DNA from 3 places in the Halalkalibacter kiskunsagensis genome. Region 3 is predicted to be linked to each of the others. Evidence: riboswitches for the same ligand, from Rfam matches in the RefSeq annotation. Region 3 holds a riboswitch; each other region holds the start of a gene.
The links. A riboswitch is a leader RNA that binds a small molecule or an ion and turns the genes downstream of it on or off. The one in region 3 is predicted to bind lysine.
Positions count from the first base shown of each region.

Region 1: it holds a riboswitch for lysine, as region 3 does, so the genes downstream of both, dapA (4-hydroxy-tetrahydrodipicolinate synthase) here and SLH51_RS04160 (aspartate kinase) in region 3, are expected to answer to the same signal.
Region 2: it holds a riboswitch for lysine, as region 3 does, so the genes downstream of both, SLH51_RS14990 (Na+/H+ antiporter NhaC family protein) here and SLH51_RS04160 (aspartate kinase) in region 3, are expected to answer to the same signal.

Region 1 is NZ_JAXBLX010000003.1:96,853-107,488, forward strand. It holds gene hisD (histidinol dehydrogenase) at 1-1,279, opposite strand, end outside; gene SLH51_RS02635 (hypothetical protein) at 1,562-1,999, opposite strand; gene SLH51_RS02640 (penicillin-binding transpeptidase domain-containing protein) at 2,214-4,238, opposite strand; gene cspD (cold-shock protein CspD) at 4,406-4,609, opposite strand; gene SLH51_RS02650 (Cof-type HAD-IIB family hydrolase) at 5,420-6,286, opposite strand; gene SLH51_RS02655 (hypothetical protein) at 6,707-6,886, opposite strand; gene SLH51_RS02660 (hypothetical protein) at 7,003-7,569, shown strand; gene SLH51_RS02665 (YhcN/YlaJ family sporulation lipoprotein) at 7,628-8,344, opposite strand; gene SLH51_RS02670 (aspartyl-phosphate phosphatase Spo0E family protein) at 8,603-8,809, shown strand; lysine riboswitch at 8,810-8,991, shown strand; gene dapA (4-hydroxy-tetrahydrodipicolinate synthase) at 9,127-10,014, shown strand; partial or broken gene SLH51_RS02685 (DMT family transporter) at 10,166-10,636, opposite strand, start outside.
Region 2 is NZ_JAXBLX010000025.1:9,557-20,192, reverse strand. It holds gene SLH51_RS15035 (spore germination protein) at 1-1,374, opposite strand, end outside; gene SLH51_RS15030 (hypothetical protein) at 1,640-1,816, opposite strand; gene SLH51_RS15025 (hypothetical protein) at 2,205-2,462, shown strand; gene SLH51_RS15020 (helix-turn-helix domain-containing protein) at 2,590-3,156, opposite strand; gene SLH51_RS15015 (DMT family transporter) at 3,267-4,235, shown strand; gene SLH51_RS15010 (hypothetical protein) at 4,319-4,759, opposite strand; gene SLH51_RS24485 (VanZ family protein) at 4,753-5,205, opposite strand; gene fbpA (Fur-regulated basic protein FbpA) at 5,350-5,523, opposite strand; gene SLH51_RS15000 (dihydrofolate reductase) at 5,749-6,237, shown strand; gene yunB (sporulation protein YunB) at 6,308-7,111, shown strand; lysine riboswitch at 7,179-7,360, shown strand; gene SLH51_RS14990 (Na+/H+ antiporter NhaC family protein) at 7,544-9,145, shown strand; gene SLH51_RS14985 (PstS family phosphate ABC transporter substrate-binding protein) at 9,299-10,465, shown strand; gene SLH51_RS14980 (hypothetical protein) at 10,571-10,636, opposite strand, start outside.
Region 3 is NZ_JAXBLX010000005.1:43,145-53,780, reverse strand. It holds gene sdhA (succinate dehydrogenase flavoprotein subunit) at 1-590, opposite strand, end outside; gene SLH51_RS04175 (succinate dehydrogenase cytochrome b558 subunit) at 604-1,233, opposite strand; gene SLH51_RS04170 (TrkH family potassium uptake protein) at 1,512-2,861, opposite strand; gene SLH51_RS04165 (YslB family protein) at 3,239-3,631, shown strand; gene SLH51_RS04160 (aspartate kinase) at 3,934-5,172, opposite strand; lysine riboswitch at 5,292-5,478, opposite strand; gene uvrC (excinuclease ABC subunit UvrC) at 5,782-7,557, opposite strand; gene trxA (thioredoxin) at 7,696-8,010, opposite strand; gene SLH51_RS04145 (electron transfer flavoprotein subunit alpha/FixB family protein) at 8,281-9,258, opposite strand; gene SLH51_RS04140 (electron transfer flavoprotein subunit beta/FixA family protein) at 9,529-10,299, opposite strand; gene SLH51_RS04135 (enoyl-CoA hydratase) at 10,346-10,636, opposite strand, start outside.

The DNA.
Region 1 (10,636 bases), on a different contig from region 3:
CTGTATCCTTTTTATAGCGCTTTACACGGAGGTCTGCTTGTGCTTTGTGGCCCATGAAACCTTCCAGTTCACATAAGCGAGAGCCATATTCACCTACAACAACACTCGCTTCAGGCGTACATTTTTGATACGTACAAGTTTTAAGGTATTTACCAACCCAAAGGCCACCGGTAAATCGAGCTGCACCTTTAGTTGGTAACGTGTGATTTGTACCTATTACTTTATCTCCGTATGCAACATTTGTTTCAGGCCCTAAGAATAACGCACCAAAATTTGTCATATTTTTAAGGAAGTAATTGGGGTCTTCTGTCAATACCTCTACATGCTCATAGGCAAGTTTATCTGCCTCTGTAACAGCTTCTTCTAAACTATTTACAAGGATAATAGAACCATAATCATTCCAAGCTACACCGGCAATATCTGCTGTAGGCAGTATTTCTAATTGGCGTTCAATTTCCTTCACTGTCTCCTCCGCTAGTGACTTTGAAGTTGTAATTAAAGCAGATGGAGATGTTGGTCCATGTTCGGCTTGACCAAGCAGATCTGTTGCAACCATTTCTGCATCTGCTGTTTCGTCCGCAATGACAAGGGTTTCTGTTGGTCCTGCAAATAAATCAATTCCAACTCTTCCAAACAATTGGCGCTTTGCTTCAGCAACAAATGCATTCCCAGGCCCTACGATCATATCTACTGGCCTAATTGACTCTGTACCAACCGCCATTGCTGTCATTGCTTGAACGCCACCAAGAATGTAAATTTCATTCGCACCAGCTAAATACATAGCTGTTACAGTTGCAGCAGGAATTTCACCTTTAATTGGCGGTGTACACGCAATAACTCTTTTCACACCCGCAACTTTTGCAGTTAAAATACTCATGTGGGAAGAAGCGACCATTGGGTACCTCCCTCCAGGTATATAACACCCTACACTGTTAACTGGGATATTTTTATGTCCTAAGATCACACCAGGTAATGTTTCTACTTCGATGTCTTTCATTGACTCCTTTTGTTTCTCCGCAAAATTTCGTACTTGTGCTTGAGCAAATTTAATATCATTAATTGTTTGTTCTGGAACTGATTTTACAATTTCAGTAATTTCGGTGTCACTTAAACGAAAGTTCTCCGCTTTCCAGTTATCAAACTTTTCAGCCAAAGCTCGTACTGCCTTATCACCAATTTGCTCAACATCCTTTATAATTCCACTAACTATCTCTTGTACTTTTGCTTGAGATTCTTGAATTTCAACATCGCTTTTTCCTGATTTTAAATATGTAGCCATTCTTTTCACTCTCCTTTAGTGTTTTGCATACGTATTCAAAAAAATGAAAGTTATTTAAGTTAGCTTATCACTATCAATATATTTTTAAAAATTCATTTATGAATACGTATGCAAATCAATTATAAGAGGTTTTTAGAAAACCGTAAACCCTTTCTTTTTCTTTTTATAAATGTCTTTAAATTATAGCTATCACTTTTTTCTAATAAGACATTATTAACTTAAACAAAAAAATTACTCAGGAACGCATGGATATGCATTTCCTAAGTTAAATTAAAGCTCTATCTATAAAGCCAAACGATTCCACTCGTGTGTTAGCTCTGCTAATTTATCTTTTATATTATTTATAGAGTTGACATCAGCAATTTTCAAGTAATATGTCAACTCAATTAAATAATGATCAATTTCACTATAAACAGCCTCCCTATTTCTTTTTATTTCATTATTTTTTGAAGCTACTTTAACTGTAAAATCAATATCATTGTCTAACACTTTTAATACATTTGGACTTTTTAACTTCGCCTCGACTAATTCTAAAAACCCTTTATGCCTAATAAATACTAATTTATTATTTACTTCACTGTTATAAATATTTAATATCATTTTTCCTTTATTAAACCCCCAAAAAATGCGATATTTATTTTGGAGTACACCATTAATTAACTTATCTAATTGATTTTTAGGAACACAAATGGATAGATCATCATAATGTGTTGCTTCCATTTTCAATCACCCCTTACCATTATAGTAATTGCTGAGTATTAATAATGTGTATACAATTCAGACTAATTATAGACGTTTGAATCATTTTCTTATCTCAATACCAATGATGTAAGCACTTACATTTCTATTATATTCACACATTTCAATTCATGCCACTTTTCTTTCCCCTGTTTTCTTTGCTAAAAGAGGATGTCTCCTTGAGACATCCTCTTTTTTAATTTGTAAAATGGCCTTTAAATACATTCTTTACTTTTTGAACAACATACCGACTCCCATTTCGATCCTCAACATTTTCAATCATCATCAGAACAAGAAGTTCGGGGTCGTCTGTATTCATCGCTACAAACCAACCTGTTTCTTCACCTTCGTCTTCTTGAGATAATTTATGTTCAGTGGTGCCTGTTTTACCAGCTAATCGTACGTGATTAAAATTAACTGCGGTCGCAGTTGCATTTTCGACAACTTCTAATAAAGTTTTTAAAATCGTTTGAGAATGCTCTTCACTCACAACATTTTCAAGTAAATATTCTGGTTCTTCATCCAAAAGTAGCAATGGTTTTGGAATAGATCCGTTTGCGACAAATGCTGAATAGAGCAATGATAAATGCAACGGATTTACAGACAACTCTCCTTGACCATAACCCGTATCTGCAAGCTGAATTTCATTTGGTATCGATTCCTTTGCAATCGATGAAGGTGTCAATCCAAAAACAAATGGGATATTCTCTCCGAAGCCAAATTTCTTAAACCCCTCTTCAAACACTTCTCTTCCCATATCAACTGCTACTTGTGCAAAATAGATATTATCTGAATACATCATCGCTTCACTAAGATTCAATTCCTTCAGTGGATTAGATACACGCCTTACACGGTAATCTCCCCAAGTTGAATCCTTCCTCCATCCGAGATCTGAACTTTCAAGCCTCTTATTTGGATCTAAACCATTACTAAGAGCGACTGCAGCTGTAATTGGCTTTATTGTTGAACCAGGCGTAAATGATTGAGTAAAGCGGTTTGTTAGAGGCCTTTTCTCATCATTATTTAGCGTCTCATACTTCTTATTCGAAATCCCTAAAATAAACTCATTTGGATCATAGGCTGGTGAACTAACAAGCGACAGAACTTCTCCTGTTACTGGATTCAATGCCACTCCAGTTCCAGCATCGTCAGCTTCATTTAACTGATTATAAATGGATTTTTGTAAATTACTGTCAATCGTCAACTGGTATGATTCTCCGTCTCTGGGATCTTTTTTAGCGATAATATCTTTCTCTTGACCGTCTGCACTTTCTGTAACAATAACGGATCCTATTTCGCCTCGAAGTCTGGTTTCTAATAGCTTTTCAAGCCCAGTCCTTCCAACTGTTGAATTAGCATGATACACTTTCTCCGAATCTTCTTCTAGCTCTTCGGCTGTGATCATTCCCATATAGCCTGTTAAATGAGCAGCAGCTTCTCCGAGGGGATACTCTCTAGCTGGAATTTGTCGATATGTAGCTCCAGGAATAGTCTCGTGTAGTCTTTCTACAAAACTCCTCTTTGATAGAGGAACTTTTTTTAGGGGGACAAGCGTATCAGGCCCTACCCAGCTTTGTTTTAAACTGTTATGAATAGATTCTTCAGACAGATCGATTTCTTTTGCTAAAGCACGGATCGATTCTTCTTCCTGCCCTTCCATGCGGACTGGAACAATTGCAATTTCATATGCGAATCCATTAACTGCCAGCTGTTCACCATTCCGATCAAAAATTTCTCCTCGATTTTCTGGATACAGGATTCGCATACTAATCGTATCTCCATAATCCAATACAGGGAAGATGATCGAGGGCGACCATTCTATTTTCCAGTTATTGTCTTCTTCATCAAGTTTCAACGGTACAAAAGATTCAAATACAAATTCTCCCGTGAACATGTCCATCTTATTCTCAAATGGCATGGATACTTCCGTTCTAACCTCTTCTTCTATTTGCTCGGACTCTTGTGCAATAAGATTAATTGATATTGAAGTCAACTCAATTTCACTATATGTATATGAGTACAGTTCAACAAATTCTTCTTCTAAGATCCTATCTTTACTCTCGACCGAAAGAAAAGAATACATAGCCTGATACTCCCCTTGTTCCCATAGCGTTGCAAACTCCTGAAATGTCTCTTCTGGAGTTGGTACCTGTTCTGAACAGCCGACTACGATAAATATCATTACTAATATTGCTAATAATAATGTTCTTTTTTGCATCATCACCAACACCTTTCCATTCTGGTCTCATATCATATTATACAAAACTTTCCACTAAATAGGAGGTTTTCTGCTTATTTATCTCCTTGTTAACATAATATTATTATAATTAATTAAAAACACACAAAAAAAACATCGCTTCAAACGAAGCAATGTTTTTGTTAAGCAATTTATAGTTTTACAACGTTAGCTGCTTGTGGTCCACGGTCGCCCTCTACGATTTCAAATTCAACAGATTGACCTTCGTCAAGTGATTTGAAACCTTCGCCAGTGATAGCGCTGAAGTGTACGAATACGTCGTTGCCGCCTTCTACTTCAATGAAACCGAATCCTTTTTCTGCGTTAAACCATTTAACTGTACCAGTTTGTGCCATGCTTAAAAACCCCAATCTTAAAATAATTTACTTAATATGCAATCGTATTTACAATCCGAGGTAAATAAAAATTCACATATTATAAGGAACATCAACCACGAATCGAGTGAATATCCCTTATAACATGTGAATACTGAACTCTATTAAGTGTTACTATTGATGCAATAAATATGGGTAAATATAAGGATTCATCATCCAATCTCCAAACGATGAAAGCCCTACCTCTCGTTCATCCTTGCGGCTCCGAAGCCGCGCCAGCTGAATGAAAAGCGCTAAAAAACAACTGAACGTTAACAACCGTTGTGTTAACTATATCCTATTTGATTGGAAATTGCAAGCAGCATTCATGCTTTTCGCTCCCTCTTTCGTTATCAATATCCCCCCTCTGTATCATAACAGAATTAAACAGAGCCTTTATTTCACAGGCTCTGTTTAATTCATGCTCTTGTTAATTTCTGCTGTAGTATTCATTTATAGATTTAAGGATTGAATGATCCTCTTTAATTACTACTGCTTTGCTACTTGCATGCGTTTTAGACTTCTTCATTTTCCCCTCACCCTTCCAACAAAATTATTTGAATTTTTCCTCTTTTCTTGCTTATATTATATGCCCTCTGTTCTATAATAGTCAATACTTTTTACTAAATTGTATTAATACATTGAAATTTATATTTAAAACAAAAATAATTAGCCCAAAAGCAAAGGGTTGGATCCACTAGCTTCCAATTTGCTAGTGGGATCCAACCCTGTAAAATTACTCCTTAAGAAAGTGCACGACCTTTCTCAAAAATCACTAAGCCGCACGTTTCTTTATTTATTCTCTGCTAACGCGCTTCGAATTGCAAAAGCAACACCGTCTTCTTCATTTGAATTCGTAACAAAGTCAGCTAACTCTTTAACCTCTTGCTCCGCATTTTCCATTGCTACTCTTACACCAGCTACTTCAAACATGGAAATGTCATTAAAACTATCCCCAATTACCATTACATCATTCATGGAAATTCCTAGTTTCTGTGCGTAAGCTTTTACTGCCAATCCTTTTTGAGCATGAATACTAGTAATTTCGATATTATCTCGTGCAGAGGCACTAATTGCTAATTGGTCAATATCTAATAGCTTCTTTCTAGTTAGGTTTCGTTTTTGATCATCTTTTGAAAAGGCGAGTACTTTTAATACAATCGTATCTTCTTGCTCTAGAAAGTTATGATAACTATCGACTAAGGTAATAGCTCCTACTTCAAACCGTTCTTTAGCTATTTCACGCATCGTTTCCATATCATCATCAGATCCAGAAGACAGTAAGAAATCCACTACTGTTTGCAACGCTTTTTCATAATTGTTTGAAACCGTTCCACGGTTCGTATAAACCTCAAAATAGATTTCATTTGTACGTAAGATGTCAAAAATGACATTTGCCTGTTCCTTGTTAATCGGAAAACTGGATAATATGTTTCCTTTTTCATCACGAGACTGAGCACCATTTACACTAATGATGGGACAAGTAATATTTGCTTCTTTAACTGGTAACCTTGCTTCTTTCTCGTCTCTTCCAGTTGCAACAACAACCTCTATTCCTTGATTTTGAGCTTCCTTTATTGCCTTAGCATTATCTGTTGTCACCTTTCTTATATCACCAAGTAATGTACCATCCATATCAATTGCAATTAACTTAATCAATTATTTCCACTCAACTCCTATATGTATCAAACTGTCCTATATCTTTCTCTTGCTAACTATTGTTATTTGACAAACGAGCAAAAGCAACCAAGTCACCTTGATCACAAAAATAGAACTCAACATCATTATACAAACTTAAAACTTGTTTTAAAGGAAGATCAACGTTTTCTTTTACTGTTATAACCAAATTAATCAGCCTCTTATTTCACTCTTAAAGTTGAAACTAGAGAACACCTTTAAGATCTCATCATTATTTTAATAAGCTCCTAACTCTCCTGTTCGTGCCTATTTCACTATAACATATCCAAACGAACTCAACATTTTGTGCCAAATTTACATCACGCACAAAAAGCATGCTTAAACAGCATGCGACTTTAAATAATGCGCTGGAAAAATGATTTATTTTTAATTTTTTTACTTCTAATTTCTTTTCCTTTTTTCGTTTTGTTGCATCATTTTAGCAATTTCACTTAATTCTTCATCTGCCTCTTTTGCTTGTTGATATTCAATGACATGAGCTACTCTATTTCCAAGTATCATAAATCCTAAAAAAAGTAAGAAAAACAATGACAACGCTATACTTATTATGACAGTATACATTGAACTTCCCCCTCCCGCTTTTTACCATCATACGGTTGAAGTTTGGGGTTAATGCATACTTTTTCCTACTTGTTTCATACTAGAGGAAACGTTTGTATATCGGAGGTTGATGTACTTTGAAAAAACAGAAGTTATTGTTTATTTTCGGGACAAGTTTGATACTCGCAAGTTGTGGTGCTGATTCAGAAGCGGATATCGTAAATGATATTGAAGCTCAACAATCTGAACCAGAATTTCACTATTACCCAAAACCAGCAAGCATAAGAGATCAAAACAAAGAAAAAATACCGGAGAACACAGCGCTTGAATCTTACGGTGATGAAGCTGGTCACTATATAAGTGAAACGACTACATTATTAGAGACGATGGCATCCTTATTTGAACAAAGAACCGTTCATACGACTGATGTTCAAACTGTCCTTACCCAATTAGAAGAACTAAGAGAAAAAAGTTCATCATTTATCGATTTAGACAGGCCGCAGCCTTTTGATGGATTACACCATGTCCATTTATCAACACTTATTGAAATAGATGCCCTTGAACGTGTTCTACTTGATATGAAAGAACCAATTCACCCACTTCAAGTAACGAATGCACGAGTATATTATGAGAATGCTGTTATGTCCCATAAACTAATGGAACGTGAATATTTATCAATTACGGAGGAATTAGGCATACATTAACAACAAATAATAGGTAATCTTTCAATTCAAAAAGAACAGGGTTTCCTGCTCCCTGTTCTTATCTTCCATGAGCTGCATCATCTATCAAATCTGCCAATTCCCCTACAGTTCCCCCAATTGCATCAAACGGTTGTTTAAGACTCACATGATGCTCAAGAGCACTCATTCGATTAACGATGTTTCGATTGGTCGTAATATACACATTTGAAAGATCCGTTACTTGTTCAATCTCTTGCTCAACTGAACGACGAAGTTTTCCACGGTCTTGCTCGTTTGACTCTAATCCAATAATAATCTTGTTTCCATCCGACATAACATGAGCGTCATGAATATTTTCTAGCGCTTCAATACGAGTTTCGATTTTTCTAGTGATGTCTGTAGATGCTTGTTGGTGTCGATTATTTTGTATCGTTATTTTCTTGTGTAATCGTGAATCTGAACTATGTGGATATTTATCACGTATTATCCCAGGGCGGTTGTTCAAGATCCTCGGTCCTTGCTGATTAATTCCTTCATGAGGCATACTCAAGTTACGTTTTCCTGTTGTGTACGCCCCCTCACGCATTAGCTGCGGAGCTGGATCTGTTAAGCCTTTTGGTGCATCGTCAGGAACCATCAAATCAGAGAGTGGGCCCTCTAAGTTACGAGCCTGGGCTACTCCAAAACCACTAAATCCTTCGTTCCGATTTGTATTGGCTCCCATTTCTTCTTTTTGAGGTAACGTGCAACCTGTTAAGATAAGTATTCCTATTAGCAGGTAGCCTACATATTTCATTGAAATCCCTCCTATCCCTATTGTGCGATTCTCTTCCTATTTTCAACCTGAAAAAATATAGAAATTCCTCATTTTTTCTGCAGAACTTGTCGATTCTTTTCTGTTTTTTCGCTGAATATGCCTACTTTAACAGAAGCACTTTTCAATATTTTTCTTTTAGTAATAATAAATTTCAAATAAACATCTACTTAGTTCACACATCTGAAGAAGTTCAAATTTCTTATTCTTTATAAAACATTCAAGGCGGAGTGGAAATAAATGTATGTAGCAGTAGAGAAAAAGCGATTACAATTGATGACTCTTGCCAAAAAGTACGGAATGACAGCAGAAATTACCGTTCAATGTAGTCAAGAACTGGACAAACATTTAAACTTACTGCAAGAAATTCATCATAAACCATTGCATTCGTTAAGAACATTTGGTAAGGTAAACACAAATTACGTTATATCTTACTTCATACTTTGAAGTGAGGGTAGAGGTGCAATTACCATTAGTACATTAGCGAAGGAGAATGAGCTCCATCGAAGCTAATTGAAAGGGGTACTTGCCGAAGCTAATAAAGACTCATTATTTATTAGCTGGGACTGTTCTAAATAGGGACAGTACTGTCATATAGCAAACTCGCTATATGGAGGGCTATCTCACACATTGAATTGGTTTTGCTAAAGTGGCTTAACCTAACAACAATGAGTAGAGGCCTCATTGTTGTTTTTTTGTGCCTCCCAGTAGCCCATCTAACCCCATACGTACATGGAAAATTTTATGAATCGAGGGTGAATTGGATGAATTTTGGACGAATAGTAACCGCAATGGTGACACCATTTAATCAACATGGACAACTTGATCTTGTCGCAACAAAGGATTTAGTACAACATCTAATTGCAAATGGAACCGATGCTTTAGTAGTAGCTGGTACGACAGGAGAATCACCTACTCTTTCGACACAAGAGAAACTCCTTCTTTTTAAAACTGTTGTCGAAACTGTAGATGGACAAATTCCTGTTATTGCAGGAACTGGATCAAATAATACAAATGCTTCCATTGAACTGACAAAGCAAGCGGAAGAAATTGGCGTGGATGCGATCATGCTCGTTGTACCTTATTACAATAAGCCATCTCAGGAGGGAATGTTCGCTCATTTCAGTGCCATTGCTAACGAAACCAAATTGCCAGTAATGCTTTATAACATTCCTGGTCGTAGTGCAGTCAATATGAGTGTTGAAACAACGTTACGATTAGCACAAGTTTCAAATATTGTAGCAACAAAAGAGGCAAGTGGAGATTTAGAGGCGATGGCAACAATTATCGAACATGCACCTGAGGGATTCTCTCTATATAGTGGTGACGACAGTTTAACCTTGCCTATTTTAGCAATTGGGGGGACAGGCGTAGTGTCAGTTGCTTCTCATATTGTAGGAAGTGAAATGCAACAAATGGTGCGAAATTACCAATCAGGACAAGTGACTGCTTCGGCTATGCAGCATCGTCAACTTGTTCCAGTTATGAAATCATTATTTATGGCTCCAAACCCAACAGCAGTTAAAGCGGCTCTAGAGATGAAAGGTATCAAGGTCGGTTCAGTTCGTTTGCCTCTTGTTCCATTAACTGCAGAACAACAACAAGAGCTCCAAACAGTTGTACATCCAACGATGAACTTCTTTGTAAGTTAAGAAAAGACCGCATCTGCGGTCTTTTTGCTATGAGCGGAACCACAACTTTTTAGTCGTACGACGTGCTGCATGTGGAGACATTTGCCCTTCATTGAGAAAGCTTTCATACCTCTTTAAAATCACTCAAATTCTAAAAGCATGTAGCCTATAGCTACATGCTTTTTTGATGAACAGGATCCCGAACTTTCCTATGTTTACTTGTTGCCTTTTCAATGTATCCAGTACCAAATAAAACACCGATAACAATAAACAAGAAGCCAAACGTTTGATACCAATATACTTGCTCTTTTAAGAATATAGCTGAGCTAATTAAACCGAAAAAAGGCACAAAATTGTTAAATATAGCTGTCTGTCCTGCACCAATACGCGAAATGGCTGCATTAAATAAAAATGTCCTACTCCAGTCGCAAAAATAACAGAAACAAAGAAAATGACATACACAGGTATTGACGCCTCCATCACACTTCCTGCGTTCCTAGGCTCCACAACAAAACTTATAATTAGAAGTCCCACTGAACCAATCAAGAGCATCATGCTAGTCATTTGTTTAGAATCAAGGGTTTCTGTTCCTTTTTTTATAAAAATGAAGCTAAGCGCTTGAACGACCATTGCCACAAACACA
Region 2 (10,636 bases), on a different contig from region 3:
AAGAGTTCCCATAAGAATGCCGTAAAAACCAAGTGCAGCTGCTAAGAATAGAAGTAAGAACCTTGATAAAATAACCGCATCATTTAATGCTGTGACCACAAAACCTGTAATGGCTGTCAGAGCAACAACAATAACCATCGGTGCACTCACGAGCCCAGCTGTTACGGCAGCTTCTCCAATGACTAACGCTCCGACAATACTAATCGCAGAACCGACTGGACGTGGCATTCGAACCCCTGCTTCTCGGAGTAATTCAAAAACTACGGACATGAGTACAGCTTCGATAAATACCGGAAAGGGCACTTTTTCTTCAGCGGCGGCCATTGTCGTTAGAAGAAGAGATGGGACCATTTCATGATGATACGTTGCAACAGCAACAAATAATGCAGGAGTAGCAACAGTTAAAAATAAAGCTAAAATTCGTAACAACCTCATCAGTGAAGCTAAATAAGGTCGTGAATAATAATCTTCTGCCACTTGTAATGTTTCAACAAATAAGTGTGGAACCGTTAATACAAAAGGGGTTCCATCACAAAAGATAGCAATCCTGCCTTCTAATATTTTGGCTGCAACTTTATCAGGTTTTTCACTATTTGCAATCGTTGGAAAGATTGAATAAGGATGATCCTCAATATACTGTTCAATGTACCCTGATTCTAATATCATATCTGTGTCGATTCGAGTTAAACGCTGTTTTACTTCTTCAACAATTTTTGGATTCGCAATTCCGTCTATGTAGCCGATTCGAACGTTTGTTTTTGTCTCTTTACCAATTTTCATGCTTTCAAATAGAAGATTTGGATTATTAATCTTTCTGCGAATTAAAGACGTATTTACTTTTAGAACTTCGTTAAATCCTTCTCGTGACCCTCGTACGCTTGATTCAGTATCTGGTTGTTCTACATTTCTTGATTCAAAACCTTGGGTGCCAATAAGTAAAGCTGAATCATATCCATCTATAAAAATAACGGTTTGTCCTGATAATATTTGTTCTATTACATCCTCCATCGTGTTTGCTTCATTAATACTTGATGTGCTTAATATTCGGTTTTTTACTACTGTTAGACAATCATCATTTCCTGGATAGTTTATTGTGAAGTTAGGTTCCATTAATGGTTTGATGATATGTAAATTAATATATTCTTCATTAGCTAAACCATCTAAAAAACAAACAAACACTTTAATGGGTGGGTCGAAATAGACCTCAATTTCTCTAAATTTCACATCGGCACTTTTTCCTAGTACGTTTTTTAAGTGATCAGAATTTTTCGCTAAATGTTTTTCAATTTTAATTTTATTGAGAGTTTTGTTTTCTTGAGGCTTTGAAGTTTTGTATGACTGAATTTTTTTAGCGATTCGAAATTTCTTTAGCACGATTTATTCCTCTTTCAACACAAATTTATGCCTTATATTATATTGTTTGTGAAATTAAGGAAATCATGCAATTTTCTCTGATTCTTTCTAGTGATGGGTAAGATGAGTTGATTTGAAAGGATGAGATAGAATAGTGGATGTTTGAATATGTCTGGTAGTGTGGATGTAGGTGAAATCAGCCCCCTCTTACTTGACTTTTTAACTTGATTATAAGAAGAGAAGGGGCGGTGTTATGTTGCAAGATGATCGATGTTTTAAGGGGGGATCAGTCAGAGTTTGTGCGATCTGTCATCCGCCAGTTGATAAAGCCGACAACGACAAACAAAAGAAATAAAGCAAAATATACTCGGTTTGACCAATTTCCAAAATCAGTAAAGGCGAGGAAAAGCCAAAGTAGAGCTGCTACAAAGTAGATGATGCTACCTATTGGGATCTTTTTCACAATTACGTCCTCCTTTGTGGTGCTTGACACGCCTCGAAGCTTGTCGATTGCTCCACTGCTTACGTATTTCTTATTATTAGTAATGAGAAGGTTATTTATCCTTAATGTCCCTCCATTAGGTCGAAATGTACTCTAATACATGTCTCTTCATCTTTTGTAGTGACAGTCTGTGCTTTTTAAATTACTCAAATACATATTTTACTCTACCTTTTCTTCTGAATAAGTAAACATCAGTAGATAAATACCAGGTACGCCCCGAATTTTGACTCATTCAAACAGTTTTTTTAGAATAGTGTCGGTTATTGTTGGACGAAAGTTATAGGGAATTTAAAATGATTGCCGAATTACTAGTATGGGGAATAGGAATAGAAAGAGAGGAGATGGAATTATGGACAACATTAGAGAGTTTAAAGTGAAAAACCATTATTTAGTCGAGATTGATAATCAAGGGGATATAGATTATAGAGAGAAAGTAAAGACATGGAGTTGGGATATATACATTGCTGCAAATGACCATCAGGAATATCGTGGGAAGGCACTTGCACCTGGAAAAGGGATCGAGATCCCATGGACAGAATTAAGTAAAGCTGATTTACTTGAAGAAATGATTGAAATTTGCGAGAGGCAAATGCCTAAGCATTCATAATAGAAGTTATCAAGAAATGACTTGGATAATAAACATATAAACCGCTAGGCATTTAAACCTAGCAGTTTTTTTGTTTTTCATTTGATCACTAAAAAGTTTTTTAAGTTAAGAGAGATCATAGTTTTTTTTACTTTGAATAGGTCATAACAAAATGTAAAACGGTTGTGGATGAAGTAGGGTTTATATATGCATGTTCTCTGTCTCCACTAAACTTAATTGAATCATATTCATAAAGATGGTAAGAGTCATTTTCAATTTGAATTAGTACTTCACCTGACATCACTGTTACATACTCAGTCACTCCAAGTTGATGTGCACCTGGTTTGTATTCACTGTGTGGCTTTAAGAATGCACGGTGTATTTCGCTAGAACCATGGTGAACACTATCAAACATTGGCTCAAGTGTACAGGCCTCATTTGCACTCAGCACTTTATTCCCCTTATGTTTACGGGAAATGGTGATGTCTGCATTTTCATGTAACAATAAGGATAGAGGGATGGAGAGACCATTTGCGATTTTCCAAATAACTGTTAGAGAAGGATTGGCCTCGCCTCGCTCGATATTTCCTAACGTTAATTTGCTTACGTCAGTTGCCTCAGCTAATTGTAGTAAACTCATTCCTCGTTTTTTTCTGATTTCCCTCAACGTTTCTCCCACTTGTCTCGCTATTTTTTCAGCTTCGTGTTGATCCATAAAGACAACCTCCTTACATAACGTTGGTAATATTCTGAACAATAAAGTATATTATACTTTAGCTATGATATAATATATTATACACTACGTTTGGTAGAAAGGTTGAGAGTATGAAAGAAATCATGATCGGCATTATTGCATCAATGTTTTTTGCCGTAACCTTTATTTTAAATCGTTCAATGGAATTGTCTGGCGGCAGCTGGCTTTGGAGTTCCTCATTGCGATTCGCTTTTATGGTACCATTTTTATTTTTAATTGTACTTTTTCGTAACAATTTAAAACAAGTTTTTATTGAAATGAGAAAACATCCATTTCAGTGGTTAGGTTGGAGTTTTGTTGGCTTTGGTTTATTTTATGCACCTATAACGTATGCTGCGGCATATGGTCCAGGTTGGTTAGTTGCTGGAACTTGGCAACTAACGATTGTAGCAGGAACACTTCTGGGACCTTTGTTTTTTGAAACAAATAGTGATAAAAAAGTCCGGAATAAAATACCAAAGAGGGCTCTTGCAATTTCGCTACTTATCTTGGTTGGAGTTAGTCTAATGCAACTGCAAAAAGCTCACAGTCTCACAGTTCATACAGTTACAATTGGGATGCTACCTGTGGTCGTAGCGGCTTTTGCTTACCCATTAGGAAATCGCAAAATGATGGAACTATGTAAAGGAAGGTTAGACTCGTTTCAGAGAATCTTAGGAATGACTTTAGCGAGTATGCCATTTTGGGTTGTCATTGGTGTAGTTGGTTTTCAAACAGTGGGAAGTCCTTCAACCGATCAAATTGTGCAATCATTTATTGTCGCCATTAGTTCAGGCGTCATTGCGACAACCCTATTTTTTATTGCGACCGACCGCGTCCGCCATCATCAAGGGAAGCTTGCAGCTGTGGAAGCTACACAATCAACACAAGTACTCTTTGTGCTAATTGGTGAGGTGTTGCTTTTATCGACGCCTTTGCCAAGTGGTATAGCTGTAATAGGTTTATCATTAATTGTTATTGGAATGCTGCTTCATAGTTATTTTATGAAAAAGCTAAACGTACCTGTGCAGTTTGTTAAGAGAAGCGAACATCGTATGTAATGGAATGCCCTCCTTCATGATTGATGATGGTCATAAAGGAGGGTCTAATGCCAAGTGTGTCTTAGTAAATATATACACAAATCTTACTGCAATGCTTTATCCAACTCAGAAAAACCGATCACTTTTAATGCCTCAATTTCTTCGTCGGAGAACCGCTCTTGTAGCATCGTAAGTAACTCTTCTCTTTTTTCCTCATCAACTCCATGACGGACACTTTGATAAATGCTAATCAGTTCTGTTAATGAAAAGTGTTTTAATACGGCCTCCATTGCCTCATCTGATGTTGCATATACGAGTTCTTGGTTTTCTTCTTCTTGGCTGTCATTCATTTTATCTAATTCATGTTCTATTTTTAAATCCATAGATTTCTCATCATTCCTTTGTTCTAAGCTTGTATCATACTCTGACTCTTTCACAAAAGAGGCGAAGGGGCGGTTATTATCGCTATGATAATAACCGAGTAAACTAGGTATAGCAACACAAAGAATGACAAAGAAAACGCCTGCTACAACTGCTTTTAACATAGTGTCCTCCTTATTGGTTTGTGCAAATGATTGACATATACTGATTTATTCTTAACTATGTAATATATAAGTAGACAAGTGAGAATGCCAATCGAGTTGATGATAACGTCCAAAAATCTTCCATCTCGTTCAAAAAAGGGCTGAAAGAATTCTGAGATAATGGCGAAACAAAAGCTAAATAGGAATCCGTATCTTGCTTCTTTCCATGCTAAAATACTTAAGACTGCAAGTGTAAAAAAAGCGAGGTAGTGACCAAGTTTTTGCAATAGAAACAGATCACTTGCTCCAGTCAGGGAATAGGTATTAAAAAAGGTTGAGAACCTAGGTTGTAATGTAAACGAAAACTGAATGATCCCGTTCATCCAAAGCTCTCGAAAATTCTCTGTAAATAAAAAAGGAAGTAAAATGAGGAACCAACATCCTAACAATAATTTATATCTATACATTATGACTCACCTCACTACAAGCAAGTGTAGTCATTCTTTTTTCATTTCAAACATTCGAGAGGTATTAAGTACCTCCGAATGTACATAACAAAAGCCCGTATCACGATCTGGATTGATCATTTCTACAGGCTTTAATCAGTGACATTATAGATCACAGAATGTTTGGTGATTATCGATTTCAGAGCAAATTAGTAGTCTTAATTCTTCTTCTGTTGCTTCATATAGTTGGCGTCCGTCAGGCATTTTAAATAACTGATTTTCTAAAAGGGTGTCGATAATTTGTTCTTTATCGATCTTAGGTGGGGTAAAAAAAGACATAACGTCACTCCCTTTTGCATAATAGTACCAATGAAAAAAATGTAAGCGTTTACAATATCGATTATAAAATAAATGGTAAGTCATTGTCAACTAGTAAACAAGTTGAATTTGCTAATTAGGCGGAAATATAAAAGCTAAATTTAGGAAAAGAGGGAGCTAGATTTATTGTCGGATCAGCATTTTATGGTACGATAAGAAAAAATGTTGAAAGGAATGAGTAGTTCTATGATTTCTTTTGTTGTTGCAATGGATCGTAACCGTTTGATCGGGAAAGAAAATCAACTTCCATGGCATTTGCCAGCTGATCTCGCTTATTTTAAAAAAGTTACAACGGGACATACGATTGTAATGGGAAGAAAAACGTACGAGTCGATTGGCCGTCCTTTGCCGAAAAGGAAAAATGTTGTACTTACAAGGAGCAAAGATTATGAAGCAGAGGGCTGCGAAGTTGTGCACGACATTTTTGAAGTCCTGCAAATGGCAAAGCAAGAAGATGAGTGCTTTGTGATTGGAGGAACAGAGGTGTTTAAACTGTTTTGGGATTATGTTGATCGCCTTTATGTTACATATATTGATGAAAATTTTGATGGTGATACGTTTTTCCCAGAAATTGAAGCTCAAAACTGGAACATAGTATCAGTTGAAAAGGGAATGATGGATGAGAAAAACCGTTATCCACATGAGTTTCGAATCTATGCACGAAATATGAGTTAGGTTTGCATAAACTTTTTGGTCAAACTATCCCCCTTCCTGCATAGAAATGTGGGGAAGGGGGTTTTTCAGCATGAGAGCGCCAAGAAGATATAGACCCCAATCTCGAAAAGGTCCGCTGCCATTTCGTTATGTGCTACTTTTATCTTTTCTTATTTTTGTTGTGTTAACAGTACAAGGGTTGTGGATTATTGAGAAGGGGATTCGGCCAACTTTGATGTCTATCGCTACGACAGAGACAAGAGTGATTGCAACAAAGGCAATAAATGATGCCGTATCGAAGAAAATCGCAAGTGATCTAAACCAGGAAGATTTATTTTTTATTGAAAAAAATGCGAATGATGATATTCAATTGATTCAATTTAATACTCAAATTTACAACAAAATATTATCAGAAGCAACTAACCGTGTTCAGCGTCATTTAAAAGCAATCGAACAAGGAGAAGCTTTCGATGTGACATTTGATTCAGAAGGCAATAATGAAAGTCTGACTACTGAGGGTGGAATTATTTATAGCATTCCTCTCGGTCAGGCGACAAACAATGCCCTACTTGCCCAACTTGGACCACAAATTCCGGTTCGCTTCTCGGCAATTGGGGATGTGAAGACTGACCTTAATGCTGAAACGATAAATACAGGCATCAATAATACGACGATCTCATTTAATTTTGATGTCATTGTCGATGTAAAGATTGTTATTCCGTTTGCGACAAATACTGAAGCAGTAAAAACAACGATACCTGTTGGCTTTATCAATATCCAAGGAAAAGTTCCAGAATATTATTCAGATGGTGGAGGGGGGATGATTTTACCTGCCGAATTAAAAAAATCATCTGAAGATAATGAACTAGGTCTTCCTCCAAGTGGTGGAAATTAACATTGCCTTTCCTAATAAAACATGATAACATCCATAATTGGTAATTAAATAGAGGTGCCTCATTTTACAATGAGGTAGAGGCGCGATTGCTATCAGTATCTTTTCTGAGGATGACAACGTTGATGAGAAGAAAAAGGAGCCATCGCCGAAGTGGGAGTAGATGTCAGGCTATTTCTGCTGGAGCTGCATTGAATAAATGCAGGGCTGTCATAACTTGAAGTGATCAAGTTATGGAGGACTACCATGATTATGGGGATTCACTCGGCTAAAAGGCGATAGTGGGTTAACCATTGTCGTCTTTTTCTGTTTTGAAGCTATGTATGAGTAATATTGCTTATGCGAAGTAGGCATAGTTTATTAAAGTGAGCATGTGCTTAAGAAGTCCTCATTCTATGAAAGAACCAGTATATATTATTTAGGAGGATATTTTATATGGAATTATCTATTTTATCTTTAGTGCCTCCGATTTTAGCGCTTGTAATGGTTATTGTTACAAGACGTGTCTTAGTATCACTTGGGACAGGTGCTATTGTTGGAGCGTTGATGTTACACAATTTTAATCCGCTTACTGCGGCAGCAAATATTTATGGAATTGTTATGGGAATCATTTTTGATTACGAAGTAGAATCTGTGACATTCCAATCGGTCACTCGAGCGATTATTGACGAAGGGTTTGCGATAAATACATGGGAATTCTTTATCATTCTCTTCCTCTTGTTATTAGGGATGATGGCTGCACTCATTACTCGATCCGGCGGGAGTCGTGCGTTTGGAGAGTGGGCAATGCAACGAGTGAAAACTCGTGTTGGTGCTCAAATCTTAACGGTCGTGCTTGGGCTAATCATTTTTATTGATGACTACTTTAATAGTTTAACGGTTGGGAATGTGAGTCGCCCTTTAACAGATCGTCACCGGATTTCACGTGCGAAATTAGCTTATTTAGTTGATTCAACGGCAGCACCAATGTGTGTCATTGCGCCAATTTCAAGTTGGGGTGCGTACATTATCGCCATTATTGCGGGGGTTTTTGCAACGCATTCAGTGACCGAGTACGAAGCATTACAAGCGTTCATGTTAATGGTGCCAATGAATATTTACGCACTTGTTGCGATTGGGCTTGTGTTAGCTGTTGCATGGTTCAACCTTGATTTTGGACCGATGAAAGCTCATGAACAACGAGCGATGAAAACAGGCGAATTGTTTAATATAGGGCTAGGAGCTATTCCTGGTTCTCAAGAAGATATCCAAGCAAGTGATAAAGGCAAAGTTGGCGACTTAGTATGGCCGATTATTGCGCTCATTGTAGGCACAGTCTTTTTTATGATTACAACAGGAATTCAAGGAACGGAAGGCACCGCAACACTTTTAACCATTTTTGAAAACACGGATGTGGCAGCAGCTCTTGTATACGGTGGACTGTTTGGCTTAGCCATTGCCCTTTTAATGAATGTGTTCAAGCCGAAGTCAGGTACAGGGATTGGTCCTTCCCTTTTTGTGGGAATGAAGTCTATGCTTCCAGCTATTTATATATTATTCTTTGCTTGGACGTTGATCTCCATCATTGGTGATTTAGGTACAGGAACGTATTTAGCGTCACTTGTTGAGGAAGCGAATCTTCATCCAATGTTTTTACCTGTTATTTTATTTGTGATTGCAGGTTTTGCAGCGTTCTCAACGGGAACATCTTGGGGGACGTTTGGATTGTTACTTCCGATTGCCGGTGAAATGGCAGCTGTCATTGATATTACGATGATCTTGCCGATGATGGCTGCAGTTCTTGCTGGTTCTATTTTTGGTGATCATTGTTCACCGATATCAGATACGACGATTCTTTCCTCTACTGGAGCAGGGAGTCATCACATTGATCACGTTGTGACACAGCTTCCATATGCGTTAGTAGCAGCTGGAATTACGATGATTTCATATGTTGTACTCGGAATGACGACAAGTGTCTTATTGAGTTTAGTAGTGGCATTTGCTCTTCTTTTTGCAACCGTGGTTATTTTAAAAAGAATGTATGGTAAAAAAGCATAATAAATAAGAAAAAGGTCACCTTCTATTTTATTGAAGGTTGATCTTTTTTTGTTATCAGAAGGGAAGCAAAAATCTAGCAATCGAGAAGGTCATTTATGGTAGAGTGATGAAAGAGTATTTTTGGTAAACTTGACCGTATGAAGGAGAAAAAGGATGGAGATAAATATCGTTATTAAAATGATTATTTGTACTGTCGTAGCATTATGTCTTGGATTCTTTGGCTTTTTTGCAGCGGCTTTTAGCTTGTTAATGGGAGAATTTCAGTTTTACACACCTCTTATTATTGTCACCACCATTGCTTTATTTGTCTTTTTTATCATGAAGATATTTACGTTAGCGAAACCAAGAACGCTTAAAATTAGTTCGCTTAGTTTTCTTGCCCTATGTGTTATTGCGACCGTTATCTATGAAATCAGAGAGAGTTATATAAATAATATCGCCACGGTTAGTGATCAGGATTTTAATTTATACGGCTATCAGCCATTTCACGAGGATTCTAGTGTTGTTGCATTAGTAGAACCATCTAATTTACAACTAGAAAGTGAGCTTCCTATTTTAGACGGGGCGACAGCACTTTATCCGGTGTATTCTGCCTTTGCACGAGCAAGCTATCCCGAAAAAGAGTATGACGTACATCAAAGTGAGGTCATGTCGAGCCAAACAGGTGAGGCGTATCGCAAGCTTATAGATGGAGTGGTTGATATCATCTTTGCGGCAGGTCCTTCTGCGCGTCAGTTGCAAATGGCTGAAGAAAAAGGTGTTGAACTTGAGCTAACCCCGATTGGACGTGAAGCGTTTGTCTTTTTTGTGAATGAGAAAAATCCGGTAAAAGGACTTACGGTTGAGCAAATTCAAGCCATCTATTCAGGTGACATTACAAATTGGAGAGAGGTAGGGGGAAACAATGAAGCAATTCTAGCCTTTCAACGACCTGCTGATAGCGGAAGTCAAACAGCATTAGAAAAGCTGATGGGGGAGGAGCCGTTAGTTGAGCCTCCTACTGAAAATATCGCTTCAGGTATGGGAGGGATCATTGAAGAAGTCTCCAGTTATCGAAATTATAAAAATGCAATTGGTTTTACTTTTCGTTTTTTCTCCACTGAAATGGTGCAAAATGGAGAAGTTCGCTACTTAGAAATAAACGGTGTTTATCCAAATAAAGAAACAATTCGAAATGATGAATATCCGATTACGTCAGAGTTTTATGCGATCACTGCTGGAAGTGACAATCCGAATATTGATGTTTTTCTTCAATGGATCTTGTCTGAACAAGGACAATGGTTAGTGGAGGAAACAGGGTATGTGCCTATTAACAATTAACCAAGTAAAAAGAAAACCCTCCTTAGAATAAAATTCGATAAATCTAAGGAAGAGAATTTACTGATACGTTTTGATGTGTAGTTGGCAGCCGACTTATGATTGAATCTACGTTTTCACAAAGAGTTCTTTTGATTTTCGCTTTAACTTTCGTAATGATCTCTTGAGGAAAGA
Region 3 (10,636 bases):
CCAGTAGCCATAATAACTGCATCACCTTGGAAGCTACGGATCTCTGATGATTTCAAATCTTGTGCTGTAATTCCACGACAGGTTCCCTCATCATCTACGATCGCTGAAGTGAATTCCCAGCCTTCGTACTTGGTAACAAGACCACTTACTTCGTGGCGACGAACTTGCTCATCAAGAGCATATAATAATTGCTGACCTGTTGTTGCACCTGCAAATGCTGTACGGTGATGTTGCGTTCCACCAAAACGACGGAAATCTAGTAAACCTTCTGGTGTACGGTTAAACATAACACCCATACGATCCATTAAGTGAATGATTCCCGGTGCCGCTTCTGTCATTGCTTTTACTGGAGGTTGGTTTGCTAAGAAATCCCCTCCATAAACTGTATCATCAAAGTGTTCCCAAGGAGAGTCACCTTCCCCTTTCGTGTTAACCGCTCCATTAATTCCACCCTGTGCACAAACCGAGTGCGAACGTTTTACAGGAACTAATGAGAATAGATCAACGGGTACACCTTTTTCTGCTGCTTTAATTGTCGCCATCAGACCAGCTAGTCCGCCTCCGACAACAATAATTCTTCCTTTACTCATATTGACCCACTCCTTAAATGTTTGCTAAGTCTGGATTAACGAATGCTAGAATAGCTCTAATACCAATGAATGTTAATACAAAGAAAACCGCGATCGTTACATATGTTGCAATTTGTTGTGAACGAGGTGTCACTGTAATTCCCCATGAAACTGCAAATGACCAAAGACCATTGGCAAAGTGAAACGTTGCAGCAACTACACCAACAATATAAAATGCAATCATAAATGGATTGCTGAAAATATCAGCCATCATGTCGTAGTTCACTTCTGCCCCAAAAGCTGCGGCAATTCTTGTTTCCCATACATGCCAAGCAATGAATATTAATAGAACTACACCAGAAATACGTTGTAATACAAACATCCAGTTACGGAAGAAGCCATAACGACTTGTATTGTTTTTTGCCTGGAAAGCAATATAAAGACCGTATATTGCGTGATAAAGTATTGGGATAAAAATAATAAAAATTTCTAGTGCATAACGGAAAGGCAAACTTTCCATGAAGTGAGAAGCTTGATTAAATGCGCTTGCTCCTCTTGTTGCAAAATGGTTTACTACTAAGTGTTGAATTAAAAATATTCCGATTGGAATCACACCTAGCAATGAATGTAACTTACGATTGAAATACTCTCGATTACCAGCCATACTTTTTTCCCCCCACAAATGTTTTGTCCTTCCAAACTTTTTAACACTATGATTTTTTTCTATCTTTTTTATTATATTGTAACCTTCCAATTTTAAATTAAAAGAAAATTGGAAAGTAACAATATTATGAAACTTTTAGTAAGTTTCTGTGAAAAAAATCCGACAAATTTATTGTACCCCCATCATGTACCCTCGTCAAGAAAACGTATACAAATCTTCAAGGTTTCAGATAGAGAAAAAAGCCCTTCCATGAGGGCTTTTGAGATATTTTAGTGAATTTATCCAATAATAATTCTTTCCGTTGGATATTTGAAATGTGTTTTTGTTTCCCTTTTTCTAATTGAGAATAAAAATGCTATTAATCCAACTCGTCCAATAAACATAAGAATCATTAGTACGAACTGACTTGGAAATGACAGATTAGGCGTAATCCCCATTGACAAACCACATGTTCCAAACGCTGAAGCTGTTTCAAAGATAATAGAGATTAAACTGATTTGACTTCTCCCTTCAAAGGCAGCTATCAATGTGACAGCCGCAAATAGCATGATTAGGAATACCGATAGAACAATAAATGCTTTTTGTCGATCCTCAGGGTGTATTTCTCTCCCAAAAACTTTTACATCGTCTTTCCCTAGCGCAAAACTACGAATCGTTAAAAACATGACAGCAACGGTAGTCGTTCGTATTCCTCCACCTACACTAGAAGGACTTGCTCCAATAATCATAAGTCCAGAAATAAAAAGCAAGGTTCCAATATTTAATTCTGAAACATCCATAATCGCAAGCCCACCACTTCTAGCTGTTGCCGAATTAAATACGGAATAAAACAATTGCTGGTGCCATTCTAACCCAATGTAATAATGTCCAGTCTCTAACGCCCATATACCGATAATACCGATAATAAACACGGCAAAATAAGTCGTTGTTGTAATTTTCGTAAACAAACTAAACTTAAAATTATTATTTCTTTTTGAGAAGTACTCTCTTAGTTCTAATAAAACTGGGAACCCAATTGCCCCAGCAAAAATCAACAAAATGACAACAAACTGCACGTAATAATCATTTACAAACGGAAGAAGGGATTCCCCTGTCACATCAAACCCAGCATTCGTAAATGCACTTAATGATGCAAACGCTCCTTGGTAATAAGCTTGTCCAACCGTATCAAAATAACGGATAAAATAAGTGCCAAGTATAAGCGCACCAACTAATTCAATGATCAAAGCGACAAATAAAATTCCTCGCATCAAATTAACAAGACCTGAAAACGTATTTTGATTTTGGTCAACCATTATAAGCATGCGTTGCGAAAGGTTAATTTTTCGACCAAATAGCATCCATACAAACGTCCCCATTGTCATAATTCCAATTCCACCTAGTTGAATGGCCAATGCAAGAAAGATAATTCCTATGTAACTGTATGTTTCAGGAACATTGACAACCGTTAATCCGGTAACACTTACCGCACTAACAGATGTAAATAAAGCCTCTGAATACGAAACATCTACCCCTGGCAGATGAGAGATTGGTAAATATAACAATATGCTAAAGACAAACATTGCAATAATATAGGCGATAATAATAACCCTAAATGGGGAAAGGAATTGATTTAGACCTGATTTCATGTGATACGTACCTCCGTGTTCATTCGCGCTTAAGTATATCATTTAAGAAACAGCAAGGCTAGAATCACAAGGAAATGAATTCCAAGGTCCTAAAGTCACCTCCTGATAATCTTTTCACATCACAGCTTACCTAATTTGATCTTCTTTTCTCCTTATCGTAAATTGATGATTGTTAATTTTGCTTGTACGCTATTGCAACATCGTTTATGATCAAAACTATAAGAGAAGCAGCACGCAATTGTTTCTTACAAGCAAACAACAGACCCTATTTTATTCGTTAATATTACGCCAATTTCTCCATTGGCTACATAACGTTAAATCACTTGACATACGAACTAGTCATTACTAACAAGAGGATGGAAGAGGTGCATCACCCGATGGAAGTAGAAACAAAACTATTTGGATATGATTTAATTCGCAACGATGTGTTAAAAGATTTACTAGGTAAAGACCATGATACGATTCTTTATTGGGTTGGAAAGTCTCTTGCACGTAAATACCCGGTTTTGACAGTGGAAGAACTAATCACTTTTTTTGAAGAAGCGAATTGGGGAACACTCTCAAGACTTAAAGAAAAGAAACAAGAGCAACTTTTTGAACTTAGTGGTCCATGGATGAACAAATCGGATCAACGTTGTTACCAGCTAGAAGCCGGTTTCCTAGCCCAACAAGTGGAAACTTGGAACAAGTGTATCTCTGGTGCGACATATACCGAAAAAAAAGGCACAATCCTTATCAAAGTCGAAACAGACAAAAAAGACACCGTTTGAATAAGAAAAACGATGCGGCTTTCTTTTGAAGCAATGTGTAGAACTATGACTTAAATCGTTTAGGTGTGCTCTTCTCCAAAGAAGCACGCATCGCAGGGCTATTGTCCTACTTCGAGTAACAAAAAAGACCTCTTTGAACAAACCTTCACCGTTTAAATCATTATTCACACTTATTATTTTCTTACCTAAAAAACAAACGCAAACCTCGGAGCATTTCTTATCAAGCAAAAATATAGACGAAAAGGCATCGAACCTTTTCGTCTATCTCATTACCAAAAGGGGCTGACAGTTTTGGCATAAGGTTAAACTGTAACAACCTCTCGTACTTCTCCTGCTAATTGAAAATGCTCATGAAGCATTTCCACTGCAAGAACCATGTCTACTTCTTTCACAACAACAGACACTTTTATCTCTGACGTACTCACCATTTTTACGAATACATCATTCTGTGCAAGTACTTCAAACATTTTTGCAGCGACACCAGGGTTAGAGACCATACCTGAACCAATGATTGAAACCTTAGCAAGTCCTTCCTCAAAAGAAACATCGGCAAATTGTAAATTATCTTTTGACTTTTCTAAAACTACAAGTGTCTCCTTTAAGGAGCTTTGTGTAATCGAAAATGAGATGTTTACGTGCTCATCATCATATTGATTTTGAATGATAATATCAACATTCACTTGATTTTCTGATAGCTTCGTAAATAATTTTGGTAATGTATCAATGCGGTTTGGTAAGCCCCTCACTGTCACTTTCGTCACATCATTCTCAAATGCAATACCACGTACGACCAAATTTTGTTCCATTGAAACTTCCTCCTCGATTAACGTACCACAAACTTCTTCCATACTCGATGCCACCATTAGTGGCACTTTATAATTTTTCGCAAATTCCACTGCACGCGGATGCAACACTCCCGCACCAAGGTTCGCCATCTCTAACATTTCATCGTATGAAATAGAGTGTAATTTTCTTGCTTTCTTCACATAACGTGGATCAGTGGTAAATACCCCTGTTACATCTGTATAAATATCACAGCGACTAGCTTTTAATGAAGCAGCTAGAGCGACTGCAGTTGTATCTGAGCCCCCGCGTCCGAGCGTTGTAATTTCACTATTCTCACTTATGCCTTGAAAGCCTGCTACAATAACTACTTTTCCTTTAGCAAGCTCTGCTTCTACTCGTTCATTGTTAATAGATGAAATTCTTGCATTGCCATGACTCGCTTCCGTTACCATGCCAGCTTGCCATCCCGTCAATGAAACAGCTTCAATTCCACACTCATGAAGCGCCATTGTTAATAAAGAGATCGTAACTTGCTCTCCTGTTGAAAGAAGCATATCCATTTCTCTCTTACTCGGGGTGCCGGTAATTTGATTTGCTAATGATACAAGTTCATCCGTTGATTTCCCCATTGCAGATACGACAACAATAAGTTCATGGCCCTCTTTAACAGACTGTTCCACTCTTGATGCCACATGCTTGATTCTCTCTACTGATCCTACTGATGTTCCGCCATATTTCTGTACTATCCTTGCCATTTTCCGCGTCCTCTCCTTATTCCTCACGGGGATAATGGAATGCAAAAAAGCAACAATAAGGAAAACCCCTCACTGTTGCTAGTCATACCAGTCCGGTACCACACTGCTCCCTTGTTCTCTCGTGAGATAGTTCTCCACATACCAATTGGGTGTAGGCATGTGACAGCCCTATGCTTCTTCAACATAGGTCCAGCACAAGAAAGATGAGACTGTTCTTGCACTTCGGCGAATTCCCCTTTCAACTTTCATCAACGGTTCTCATACCTCCGAAAGTGTACTCTTAGTCTTCGCTCCTCTACCAATCACTTCATTTGAAGTGTGGCATATTCAATTGATTTACATTTTAGCAAAGGATTTAAAAACACGCAAGAGAGATTTATAAACAAAAAGGGACGACCTTTCCTTTTTGTTTATAAATCGAAGCAATGTGCGGAGCCGACGTTATCTTTTAAGCCTTTTGAGCGCTTTTCTCAAAAGGCGCACGGCGTGTGGAGCCATTGCCGCAGGTTCGCACTCTTTATGATTAAAGGGACGACCTTTAAGGCCACTAAAAAAGGTTGCTTTTTACCTTTTCAGCGGCCTCCGATTTTTCCCTTTTTGTTATAACTTTTACCCTTTTTCTTTTAACGTCTCAATAATCGTCTCTGCTACTTTTTCTGGAATCGCAAGCTGTGTTAAATCTTCAACCGTCGCTTCTTTTATTTTTTTCACTGATCCAAAGTGTTTTAAAAGCTGACGTTTTCGCTTTTCTCCAACTCCAGGAATATCATCGAGCGCTGATTTGAAAAATGTCTTACTGCGAGTTTGTCGATGAAACGTAATTGCAAATCGGTGCACTTCATCTTGAATTCGTTGCAGCAAATAAAATTCATGACTGTCACGTTTAAGTGGTACGAGTACAGGCGGATCTCCCATCAACAATTGTGATGTTCGATGCTTTTCATCTTTTGCTAGTCCACAAACTGGAATTGATAAACCAAGTTCATCGGCAATCACTTCTTGGGCGACTGCAATTTGCCCTTTTCCACCATCAATAACAATGAGATCAGGTAAAGGGAGAGACTCCTTTAACAGCCGAACATAACGCCGTCGAATCACTTCACGCATCGATCCATAATCATCTGGGCCTTCTACTGATTTTATTTTGTATTTCCGATAATCTTTTCTACTTGGTTTACCATCAACAAATGAAACCATTGCTGAAACTGGGTCTGTTCCTTGTATATTCGAGTTATCAAACGCTTCGACTCGATAAGGAGTAGCAATACCCATTGCTTCTCCTAACCGTTCAACTGCTTTAATCGTTCTTTCTTCATCTCGTTCAATTAACGAAAATTTGTCTTTCAATGCAATCGCAGCATTTTGATTCGCAAGATCAAGTAACTCTTTTTTCTTTCCTCGTTTCGGGTGATGTGCCCTCACTTCTAATAATTGTTCCATCAATTCCAAGTCTACATCATCTGGTAGTATAATTTCTGTCGGTTTAATATGTTCTTTTTTCATATAAAATTGCCCTATAAACGTCATTAAGTCTTCTGGGGCATCTTTATAAAAAGGAAAAATCGAAACATCGCGTTCAATCAATTTCCCTTGTCGAATAAAGAACACTTGAACACACATCCAGCCTTTATCGTACGAAAATCCGAATACATCACGATCAACGAGATCACCAATCATCATTTTTTGCTTCTGAATGACCGTATCCATATGTTGAAGCGTATCACGAATTTCCTTTGCACGCTCAAAATTCATTTCTTCAGCAGCTTTCATCATTTTCTCAGTAAGCTGTCCTTTAATTTCATCATGACCAGAACGAAGAAATTTCGTTATCTCTTGAACCAACACTTGATTCTGCTCTTTCGAAACCTCAGCCACACATGGTGCTAAACACTGACCAATGTGATAATAGAGACATACTTTATCGGGGAGTGTTCGACATTTCCTTAATGGATAAAGACGATCAAGGAGCTTCTTTGTCTCATTAGCAGCCCCTGCATTTGGATAAGGTCCAAAATACTTGCCTCCATCTTTCTTTACTTGTCTTGTTGTAATAAGTCTCGGGTGGTCTTCATTCGTAATTTTTAGATAGGGGTATGATTTATCATCTTTTAACATGACATTGTACTTCGGATCGTGCTTTTTTATTAAATTCATTTCTAGAATTAACGCTTCAATGTTTGACGATGTAACAATATATTCAAAGTCGGCAATTTCACTAACAAGACGCTGTGTCTTGCCATCATGTGATCCTGTAAAATAAGACCGAACTCGGTTTTTCAATACTTTTGCTTTTCCTACATAGATGATCGTACCCTGGCGATCCTTCATTAAATAGCAGCCAGGCTGATCTGGAAGAATTAATAATTTCTCTTTAATCTGGCTCATCCCATTTCCACCTCTCTTTCTATTGTTTATCCAAAAGAGCTTGAAATGCAAGTCAGAAAAACTGGAAGTAGTAAAACAAAAAAACTACTTCCTCAAAGAGAAAGCAGTTCCTTATCTTAGTTTACGTTTAAAAGCCTTTTATAGATGTTTATTAAGCAGTTCAGCTAATGCTTCTTTTGGTTGGAAACCAACAACTTGATCAACCACTTGACCATCTTTAAAAACAAGAAGTGTGGGGATACTCATAACGCTGTACTTTCCAGCTGTTTCTTGATTTTCATCTACATCAAGTTTAGCAATTTTTACTTTATCGCCCATTTCAGAATCTAACTCTTCAAGGACTGGAGCAATCATTTTACAAGGTCCGCACCACGGTGCCCAGAAATCTGCAAGTACAACACCTTCACTAGTTTCAGATGCGAATGTTTGATCAGTTACTTTTACGATCGCCATATTTATAGCCTCCTCATGTTTTACTTTTTGAATTCAAAACGATTATACCAAACAGTTTTCCTGCTGGCGAATAAGTTGCTTGAGAAAATTCGAATCTCCCTTAAAAAAGCTTGGAAATATCTTTAGTTACGTGTAGTTTTATTTAAAAGTGTGTCGACACTTCTTACATTTCTACCTTTCATACTTTCCCCTATTGCCTCTTTGTCATTCGCCTGTGATTAATAGGCGGCAATGAAAAAGAGAAGGTCTTCACCTCCTCCTTGACAGTTATTAGTTTGATACTAAGCTGTTTTTTAATTCTTGCGTTAATATCGGGACAATTTCAAACAAGTCTCCAACGATACCATAATCAGCCACTTCAAAGATCGGCGCTTCTGGGTCTTTATTAATGGCAACAATGACCTTCGAATTCGACATTCCTGCTAAGTGCTGAATAGCGCCTGAAATACCAATCGCAAAATATAGGTCAGGAGTAACAACTTTCCCTGTTTGACCAATTTGAAGTCCATAATCGCAGTAGTCGGCATCACAAGCTCCACGCGAGGCTCCAACAGCACCACCTAGTAGGTCTGCGAGTTCTTTTAGGGGTCCAAATCCTTCTTTGCTCTTTACACCACGCCCTCCAGCTACAATGACGTTGGCTTCTGATAAGTCAACACCACCCGTTGCTTTACGAACAACATCACGTATCGTCGTTCTAAGGTCCTTTATATCAACTGTCAAAGTAGAGACATCGCCGCTGCGAGAAGGATCTATGTCAAGTGCTGCTATGTTGTTTGGACGAATTGTCGCAAACACTACTCCTTCATTTACTTTCTTCTTTTCAAAAGCTTTCCCCGAGTAAATAGGCCTAGTAAATATAGGTTTACCAGCTTCTACTTCAATTGCAACAGCATCTGATATCAAACCTGCGTTAGCTTTCATCGCAAGACGAGGCGTAACATCTTTTCCTATAGCGGTATGTCCAAGTATAACCACTTCAGGATTTTCTACATCGAATACTTGCAACAATGCTTGTTGATACGCATCAGTCGTATAACTTTTTAAGTCTTTATGATTGACCACAACGACACGATCAGCTCCATAGTGAATCAGTGTTTCAGATAAACCGCTTACATTTTCACCTAACAAGACACCGACAACTTCCCCACCGTCAGCCACTGTCTTACCAGCTGCAATCGCTTCAAATGAAACATTCCGTAATTCTCCATCTCGAACTTCCCCGACGACCACTATTTTTTTAGCCATGAATACCCCTCCTATTTATATGTGTATAAAGCCCATTGTTACTAATTATCCAGCGCTTCGCTTATTGCGGTCTCTGATTTATCCAAAAGGGAAAAACGCCCTTCTTGATTTTCGAATAATTTCTCACTGAGAAATTTAGGCAATGGCTTCACTCGCTGCACGTTTACTATGAGAAAATCACTCATAGTAGACTTAAAACCTTGCAGCGGCTTCGCTCATTGCGGTCTCTGATTTATCCAAAAGGGAAAAACGCCCTTTTGGATAAATCTCTTATATTACTTTCGCTTCAGTTTTAAGTAATGAGACAAGCGCTTTTACTTGAGTTGCTGCATCACCTTTGAGAATCTTTCCAGCTTGCTTTTCAGGAGGCAAGAAGATTTCCACTGTTGTTGTTTTGGCTTCTACATCATCTTCTTCTAGATCAAGGTCATCTAAATCTAACCTTTCTAATGGCTTTTTCTTCGCCTTCATTATCCCTGGCAAAGACGGATACCTCGGTTCATTTAACCCTTGTTGAGCCGTCAATAACACAGGAAGTTCAACTTCAATCGTTTCCTCATCGCCCTCTACATCTCTTCGAATCGTAGCGACTCTACCTTGAACTTCTACCTTTGTAATCGTGGTTACTTGTGGAATGGCTAACAGTTCTGCCACTCTAGGTCCAACTTGACCAGATCCACCATCAACAGCGACATTTCCAGCTAACACAATGTCCAATTCTTGATCTTTTAAATAAGTTGCAAGAAGAGTTGCTGTTGTATATTGATCGAGCTCATCTACCTCTTCACTATCAATTAAAACAGCTTTATCAGCTCCCATTGCTAGTGCTGTGCGAAGCTCTTTCTCAGCTTCTTCTTCTCCAACTGTAATAACTGTAACCTCTCCACCATGTTTATCACGTAGTACAATTGCTTCTTCAATTGCGTATTCATCGTATGGATTGATAATAAACTCTGCTCCGCTATCATCAATTCGATCACCACTAATTGTAATCTTCTCTTCTGTATCAAAAGTGCGTTTCATCATGACAAATATATTCATATTCGTCCCTCCTAATAAAAGTAATGTTCAATGTACTAGACATTTCTTACTTATTAAATGTTGGTGAACGCTTTTCAATAAAGGCAGCAATTCCTTCCTTTCCATCAGGAGAATCAAATACTTGACCGAATAACTCGGCTTCACGAATCGAACCCTCTTTATGGGATCGTGGATAATTGTAACGTAATAGTTCAAGGGTAGCCTTAACAGATTCTCTGCTTTTCTCAGCAATTTTCTTTGCAAGCTTTTTGGCTTCTTCTAAGAGAACATCCTCGGAATAAACTTGATTAACAAGCCCAACCATTTTCGCTTCAGAACCGGTAATCGGATCGCTCGT